Regions from separate parts of the Pseudomonas sp. B22129 genome, predicted to be linked through region 2. Evidence: predicted binding sites of a transcription regulator. Region 2 holds the regulator's gene; the other holds the start of a gene.
What was found. Region 2 encodes FliA, which starts transcription of late flagellar genes. Its sites were predicted from a motif close to CTAAAGTTTNNNNNNNNNNNGCCGNTAA; they were not measured.

Region 1: a site for FliA is predicted at 2,291-2,318, ahead of AB4P94_RS07365 (methyl-accepting chemotaxis protein). Genes of this name have one in related genera too.

The regions. Positions count from the first base shown of each region.
Region 1 is NZ_CP162592.1:1,636,589-1,640,797, reverse strand. It holds gene AB4P94_RS07370 (ABC transporter six-transmembrane domain-containing protein) at 1-217, shown strand, start outside; gene AB4P94_RS07365 (methyl-accepting chemotaxis protein) at 214-2,190, opposite strand; gene AB4P94_RS07360 (LysR substrate-binding domain-containing protein) at 2,358-3,278, opposite strand; gene AB4P94_RS07355 (NorM family multidrug efflux MATE transporter) at 3,429-4,209, shown strand, end outside.
Region 2 is NZ_CP162592.1:3,330,482-3,334,690, forward strand. It holds gene flhF (flagellar biosynthesis protein FlhF) at 1-421, shown strand, start outside; gene fleN (flagellar synthesis regulator FleN) at 526-1,359, shown strand; gene fliA (RNA polymerase sigma factor FliA) at 1,356-2,096, shown strand; gene AB4P94_RS15345 (chemotaxis response regulator CheY) at 2,265-2,639, shown strand; gene AB4P94_RS15350 (protein phosphatase CheZ) at 2,658-3,446, shown strand; gene AB4P94_RS15355 (chemotaxis protein CheA) at 3,458-4,209, shown strand, end outside.

The DNA of each region.
Region 1 (4,209 bases), 1.7 Mb from region 2:
GTTTATCGGTACGCTGGCAGCCCTGCTGTTTGTGGTCGCGATCAGCCAGTTGGCACTGTCGCCCGCCGTGAAAGCCGGCCACGTTTACGCGGTCATGACGTACCTGTGGACCTTCGTCAGCAGCCTCGACGAAGCGCCAGGCATGGTGGATCAACTGGCGCGTCTCAAAGATATCGGCAAGCGCGTGGACCCCGGCCTGGGCGACGCCAAGCCTTAGCGGAAGCGGTCCACTTCATGGCGCAGGCCCGCCGCCAGGGTTTCCAGTTCCTTGGCGGTGATCGCCAGGTTCGAGACCACTTCGCGCTGCTCGCTGTTGGCCAGCGCAATGCTTTGCAGGTTGCTGCTGAGTACGTTCGCCGTGCTGCTCTGCTCCTGCGTGGCGGTGGTAATCGCGGCAAACTGCTGGCCGGCGGAGCGGCTTTGCTCGTCGATGCGCGCCAGGGCCGAGGCCACGTCGGCGTTGCGCGACAGGCCTTCCTGCATCAGCACGTTACCGTGTTCCATGGTGCTGATGGCGTTGCCGGTTTCCTGCTGGATGCTCTGGATCATCACTGAAATTTCATCGGTGGCCTGACGGGTGCGTGATGCCAGGTTGCGCACTTCGTCGGCCACCACGGCAAACCCACGCCCCTGCTCACCGGCGCGGGCAGCCTCGATGGCGGCGTTGAGCGCCAACAGGTTGGTCTGCTCGGCAATCGAGGTGATCACCCCGACAATCCCGCCGATTTCCTGGGAACGCTGACCCAGGGTGTTGATCACTGTAGCCGTGCTGTTCAGCGCAGTGGCGATATGCTCCAGGGACGACGACGCCTCTTGCATCGAGGTGCGGCCGATGCGCGTCTGCTGCGCATTTTCCTGTGCAAGCCGTTCGGTGTTGCCCATGTTGTCGGCGATGTTCAGCGACGTGGCGCTGAACTCTTCCACTGCGCCCGCCATGCTGGTGATCTCGCCGGACTGCTGCTCCATGCCTTCATAGGCGCCCCCGGATAAACCGGACAGCGCCTGCGCGCGGCTGTTGACCTCTTCGGCCGCCTTGCGAATGTGCGAAACCATGGTCGACAGCGCTTCGCCCATCTGGTTGAAGCTGCCCGCCAACTGGCCGATTTCGTCGTGGCTGGACACGTTCAAGCGCGCGCTCAAATCCCCCGCGCCCAAGGCTTCGGCCTGACGCACCAGATCACTCAGGGGCTGCAATTTACTGCGCAGTAGCCAGACCGCTGCGCCCACTGCCAATAACATCGCCAGCACGCTGCCAATCACCAGGCGAATACCGACGGCCCAGGTCACGGCGCGGATTTCCGATTTCGGCATGCTCGCCACCACTGCCCACGGGCCACCTTCAAACGGCACCGAGACGCTGTAGAAATCTTCGTTCTTGTCGCTCCAGAAGCGGCCTTCGCCCGGCTTTTTCGCGAGGTCGAGCATCACCGGAACCGCCTGATCCAGCGCCTGCACGCCCGCCGGTGGCACCAGCCAGTGCTTCTGTTCATCCAGCAACGCCAGGGAGCCGGTCTGGCCGATACGGAAGCGCTTGAGGTTATCGAACTGGGCCTTCTGCTCGTCGGTGTAATCAAAACCGATAAACAACACGGCAATGACTTTGCCGCCGGCATCGCGCACCGGGCTGTATTGGGTCATGTAGGAACGGTCGAACAATACCGCGCGGCCCACATAACTCTGGCCGGCCAGCAAGCGCTGGTAGGCCGGGTGCTGGTGGTCGAGCACGGTGCCGATAGCGCGGTTGCCGTCTTGCTTGGTCAGCGAGGTGCTGATGCGGATGAAATCTTCGCCGCTGCGCACGAACACCGTGGCCACGCCGCCGGACATTTGCTTGAACTCGTCCACTTCATCGAAGTTGTTGTTCAGCACCTGCTCGCCCAGGTAAAGGCTCGGGGTCTGTACACCGGCCACGGTCACTGGCTGGTCCGCGTGCACGCTCAAGCCGGCGCCGAAGCGCTTTTCAAACAGCCCGCTCAAACGCTGGGTACTTTCGCGCAAGGTGCTGTGGAAGGTGTTGAGTTGGTCGGCGAGCAGGCGTGCTTCGCTGGCCAGGTGCTCCTCGCGGGTGTCGAGGTTGGCGGAGTCGAGAGAACGCAGGGCGAAGACAGTGCTGCCGCTGATGACGACAGCCAGAATCACGGCCAAGGCAAGGCCTAACTGGGACGCGATCCGAGCGCGAGGTTGAGACATAGAAGCTCCTGGCCGAGGCCAGGATCATCCTGATCTCTTAGCGTTGCTCGGCAAATTATCGGGTTGGAAACGTTGAAACGCGGGGGGTTCCAACACACCTTCTTCGGCGGGCACGGCCAATACTTGAGCGATTCACAGGGGTATCGCGCAAACGATTGCACGAGCGATCAATCCAGGCGTTCAACCCGAGGCAGTTCCATGGCGTTGACTTCACCCTGAAGAAACTCCGCCAGGCGGCGCAAGCGCTCGCCGCCGGGGCGGGTTTTCGGCCACACCAGGTAGTAGTTTTCCCGGCTCGCCACTGCCGTCGGCCAAGGCAGGCTCAACCGCCCCTGGGCGACGTCTTCGGCCACCATCAGCAGGTCCCCCATCGACACACCATACCCCCGCGCGGCGGCGATCATGCCCAACTCCAGCGTGTCGAACACCTGCCCGCCCTTGAGGGAAACCTGGGACGACAGCCCCATGCGCTCCAGCCAGTTGCGCCAGTCGCGGCGGTCGGGCGTGGGGTGCAGCAGCTCGGCAGCCGCCAGACGGTTCACGTCCCACGGGCCATCATTGAGCAGGTTCGGCGCGCCCACCGGAATCAGCAGCTCGGGGAATAGGTAGCACGCCTCCCAATCTGCCGGAAAATGCCCGTAGCTCAACAGCACCGCGCAGTCGAAAGGTTCCTGGTTGAAGTCGACTTCATCCACGCTCATCCACGCGCTGGTCAGTTGCACCTCATTACCCGGCTGCAAGGCGCGGAAGCGGCTGATCCGCGCCAGCAGCCAGCGCATGGTCAGGGTGGACGGTGCCTTCATGCGCAAGATGTCGTCTTCGGCATTCAGGGTATGACAGGCGCGTTCCAACGCCGCGAAACCTTCGCGCACGCCGGGCAATAGCAGACGCGCCGCTTCAGTGAGTTGCAGGCTGCGCCCGCTGCGCTGGAACAGGCGGCAGGCAAAATGTTCTTCAAGGGTGCGGATATGCCGGCTGACGGCACTTTGAGTGATCGACAACTCGTCCGCCGCCCGAGTGAATGAGTTGTGGCGGGAGGCTGCCTCAAAGGCGCGCAGGGCATAAAGCGGGGGAAGACGACGGGTCATAAGGAAAGATCCTACAGCGCAATGCCTCACCCTACCAGAATCGCTATACATGAGTTTTAGTCATGCGGATGATCGCTTTTATCCTTTTGTGGAAGGCGCCCGAAGCGCCGAGAATCAACCCTCCCTCAACCCTCTGACTTTCCGAGCGTGATGATCATGCAACATCCGGCACGTACCGAACTCTGGGCCATTCTGCGGCTGTCGGGGCCGTTGATTGCCTCACAGTTGGCGCACATGCTGATGGTGCTGACTGACACCCTGATGATGGCTCGTCTGAGCCCCGAGGCCTTGGCCGGCGGCGGGCTGGGCGCAGCGAGCTATTCGTTTGTGGCGATTTTCTGCATCGGGGTGATTGCGGCGGTGGGCACCCTTGTGGCCATCCGCCACGGCGCGGGCGATATCGAAGGCGCAACCCGCCTGACCCAGGCCGGGCTTTGGCTGGCGTGGTTGATGGCGCTGGCGGCGGCGTTGCTGATGTGGAACCTCAAGCCAGTACTGCTGATGTTCGGCCAGACCGAAACCAACGTGCACGCGGCGGGGCAATTTCTGACAATCCTGCCCTTCGCCCTCCCCGGCTACCTGAGCTTCATGGCCTTGCGCGGCTTTACCAGCGCCATCGGCAAAGCGACCCCGGTGATGGTGATCAGCCTGTGCGGCACGGTGCTCAACTACCTGCTCAACCATGCGTTGATCGAGGGCATGTTCGGCCTGCCGAAACTGGGGCTGATGGGCATCGGCCTGGTGACCGCCATTGTCGCCAACTGCATGGCACTGGCGCTGTGGTGGTACATCCGCATTCACCGGGCTTACGCAGCCTACCCGCTCGGCAAGGGTCTGCTGCACCTCAACACCCAGTATTTGCGCGAGCTGTGGCGCCTGGGCCTGCCGATTGGCGGCACCTACGCGGTGGAAGTCGGGCTGTTTGCCTTCG
Region 2 (4,209 bases):
GGTGCTGATCGATACCGCCGGCCTGCAAGCCAGCGACCCGGCCTTGCGCATGCAACTGGAAAGCCTGGCCGGGCGTGGCATCAAATCAAAGAATTACCTGGTGCTTGCAACCACTAGCCAGAAACAGGTTCTTACCGCTGCGTACCACAGCTACAAGCGCTGCGGCCTGGCCGGTTGCATCCTGACCAAGCTCGACGAAACCGCGAGCCTGGGTGAAGTGTTGAGCCTGGCGATCAGCCATGAATTACCGGTTGCTTACCTGACTGACGGCCCGCGGATTCCGGATGATCTGCATCTGCCGCGCCGTCATCAGTTGGTCAGCCGTGCCGTCAGTGTGCAAATGCAAGAAGAGCCTAGCGAGGAAGCGATGGCTGACATGTTCGCGGACCTTTACCACAACCCGGCAAAACGGGTCGGTTGAGGGCAGTGAACACCGTGAAAAGTATCTACATCGATGGTCTGCAAGCGATTCACGCGGCCAAGCCATGTAGCCTGCGTCTAAGCAAGACAAGGTAAAGAAATAAAATGGGCAGCATGCATCCCGTACAGGTGATCGCGGTGACCGGCGGCAAAGGTGGCGTCGGGAAAACTAACGTGTCAGTGAATTTGTCCCTGGCCCTGGCAGAGCTTGGCCGTCGCGTCATGCTGCTGGATGCTGACCTGGGGTTGGCGAACGTCGACGTTTTGCTGGGGCTGACACCCAAACACACCCTCGCCGATGTGATCGAAGGCCGCTGTGAGCTGCGCGATGTGCTGCTGCAGGGGCCAGGCGGCATTCGCATCGTGCCGGCGGCGTCGGGCACCCAGAGCATGGTGCACCTGAGCCCGGCGCAGCATGCCGGCCTGATTCAGGCATTCAGCGATATCGGCGACAACCTCGACGTGCTGGTGATCGACACCGCCGCCGGGATCGGCGAGTCCGTGGTCAGCTTCGTGCGCGCGGCGCAGGAAGTGTTGCTGGTGGTGTGCGATGAACCCACCTCGATCACCGACGCTTACGCCCTGATCAAACTGCTTAACCGTGACTACGGCATGAACCGCTTCCGTGTGCTGGCCAACATGGCCCAAAGCCCGCAGGAAGGGCGCAACCTGTTCGCCAAGTTGACCAAGGTCACGGATCGCTTCCTCGATGTCGCCTTACAATACGTCGGCGCAGTTCCGTATGACGAGTGTGTGCGCAAGGCCGTGCAAAAGCAGCGTGCGGTCTATGAAGCGTTCCCTCGTTCGAAGTGCGCACTGGCGTTCAAGGCCATTGCCCAGAAGGTCGATACCTGGCCGTTGCCTGCCAACCCGCGGGGGCATCTGGAGTTTTTCGTCGAGCGTTTGGTGCATCAGACGAGCGCAGGACCGGTGCTATGACATCCAGCGGCTACAACCTTTACAAAAAGTCGGCACGTGACAGCCAGGGCGAACTGATCGAGCGCTATGCGCCCCTGGTCAAGCGCATTGCCTATCACTTGCTGGCACGCCTGCCCGCCAGCGTGCAGGTGGAAGACCTGATCCAGGCCGGCATGATCGGCCTGCTCGAAGTGTCGACCAAATACGACGCGAGCAAGGGTGCGAGTTTCGAGACATATGCGGGTATCCGCATCCGTGGCGCGATGCTCGATGAAGTGCGTAAAGGGGATTGGGCGCCGCGTTCGGTACACCGCAACACGCGAATGGTCAGTGACGCGATTCGCGCAATTGAAGCAAAAACCGGCCGTGACGCTAAAGATCATGAAGTTGCGGCCGAACTCCAATTGAGTCTCGACGATTACTACGGGATTTTGAACGATACCTTGGGCAGCCGCCTGTTCAGTTTCGACGACCTGTTGCAGGACGGCGAACACGAAGGGCTGCACGAGGACGGCGCGAGTGCACATCTCGAACCGTCGCGCGACCTGGAAGATGAACGTTTCCAGGGGGCGTTGGCGGAGGCGATTGCCAATTTGCCGGAGCGTGAGCGACTGGTGCTGGCGCTGTACTACGACGAAGAGCTGAACCTCAAGGAAATCGGTGAGGTCCTGGGGGTCAGCGAATCGCGTGTCAGCCAGCTGCATAGCCAGTGCGCAGCCCGCTTGCGGGGACGATTGGGAGAGTGGCGCGCGCGCTGACAGGCAGTGTGGGGACACTGCAGACGCTACCGCGAAGGCTTCACGTTTTCGCGGATCAGTTCCGTGGTGCCCTGGGCAGTCCTTTTTGTGTAACGCCTGTTGATTGAAATGGCGCGTCCAGGTGCTGGGCGCGTTTAAGACTGCTTGGAGGTCGAATTGGACAAGAACATGAAAATCCTCATCGTTGATGACTTCTCAACGATGCGGCGGATCATAAAAAACCTGTTGCGTGACCTTGGGTTCACCAACACGGTCGAGGCGGATGACGGCATTACGGCGATTCCGATCCTCAACAGCGGGAGCATCGACTTTCTGGTAACCGACTGGAACATGCCGGGCATGACCGGTATCGACCTGCTGCGCCACGTGCGTGCGGATGAAAAGCTGCGCAGCCTGCCTGTGCTGATGGTGACCGCTGAAGCCAAGCGTGAACAGATCATTGAAGCCGCCCAAGCCGGGGTCAACGGTTACGTGGTCAAGCCGTTCACGGCGCTGGCACTGAAAGAGAAGATCGAAAAAATCTTCGAACGCATCGGTCATTGATGCTGCCACGGGGGCGCTATGGAGCATAACGAAACGTCACAGGGAGACTTTGAGTCGACCCTGAAAAAGCATGCTCACCAGTTGGTTGAAAGCCTTGAAAAAGGCCAGTTCGGCGACGCGGTGCAGTTGATCCATGAGCTCAACCAGACCCGTGACCGCGGCCTGTATCAGGAAGTGGGCAAGCTCACACGCGAGCTGCACAGTGCGATCGTCAATTTCCAGATTGACCCGCATATGCCCCAGGCCGAAGAGATTTCGCAAATCACCGACGCGACCGAACGCCTGTCCTATGTGGTCAGGCTGACTGAAGCGGCGGCCAACCGCACCATGGACCTGGTGGAAAACGCCACGCCGCTGGTCAACGGTATGGCCAACGAAGCCCAGGCCCTGAGTGTTGACTGGGGCCGCTTCATGCGTCGGGAAGTGGGCGCTGAAGAGTTTCGTGAGCTGGCGCGTCGGGTCGACAGTTTTCTGTCGCGCAGCGAGCAGGAAAACCGCACGGTTTCCAGCAACCTCAACGACATTCTGCTGGCCCAGGATTACCAGGACCTCACCGGTCAGGTGATCAAACGCGTGACCCAACTGGTCACCGAAGTGGAAAGCAATTTGCTCAAACTGGTGCTCATGGCTGGCCAGGTCGATCGTTTTGCCGGTATTGAACATGACCGCGCGGCGATCCTCTCGGAAAAAGATCCAAAAAAACATCTCGCCAAGGGTGAAGGTCCGCAGATTCATGCCGATAAACGTGAAGACGTTGTATCCGGGCAAGACGACGTAGACGATTTGTTGTCCAGTTTAGGCTTCTAAGGAGCACCCACATGAGCTTCGGCGCCGATGAAGAAATCCTTCAGGATTTCCTTGTAGAGGCCGGCGAAATTTTAGAGCAGTTGTCCGAGCAACTGGTCGAGCTGGAAAGCCGACCGGATGATGCGAACCTGCTCAATGCAATTTTTCGCGGTTTTCACACTGTAAAAGGGGGCGCCGGCTTCCTCCAGCTCCATGAGCTGGTGGAGTGCTGCCACATCGCCGAGAACGTGTTCGACATCCTGCGCAAGGGTGAGCGCCACGTTGATTCGGAATTGATGGACGTGATTCTCGAAGCACTGGATGCAGTCAACGGCATGTTCAGCGAAGTGCGCGAACGTGCCCCGATCACCGCGGCTACCCCGGAACTGCTGGCCGCCCTGGCGCGCCTGGCAGAACCCGCCGACACCTCGACGCCGGTTGCCGTTGCAGCCCCCGCGCCGGTGGTGGAAGCCGAGCCGGATGTGACCGACAGCGAGTTCGAACAGCTGCTCAACTCCCTCAGCGCGGTCAAGGCCGAAGCTGAAGCGCCGCGTGCGCCGGTTGCTGCGCCGACCAGCGAAGACATTACCGACGCAGAATTTGAATCCCTGCTCGACCAGCTGCATGGCAAAGGCCAGTTCGCGGCTGACGCCGTGGCCCCTGCCGCAGCCACCGAAGCGCCTGCCGCTTCGGCCAACACCGACATTACCGACGACGAATTCGAAGCATTGCTCGACCAACTGCACGGCAAAGGCACGTTTGTGGCCGAAGCCTTGCCGGAAGT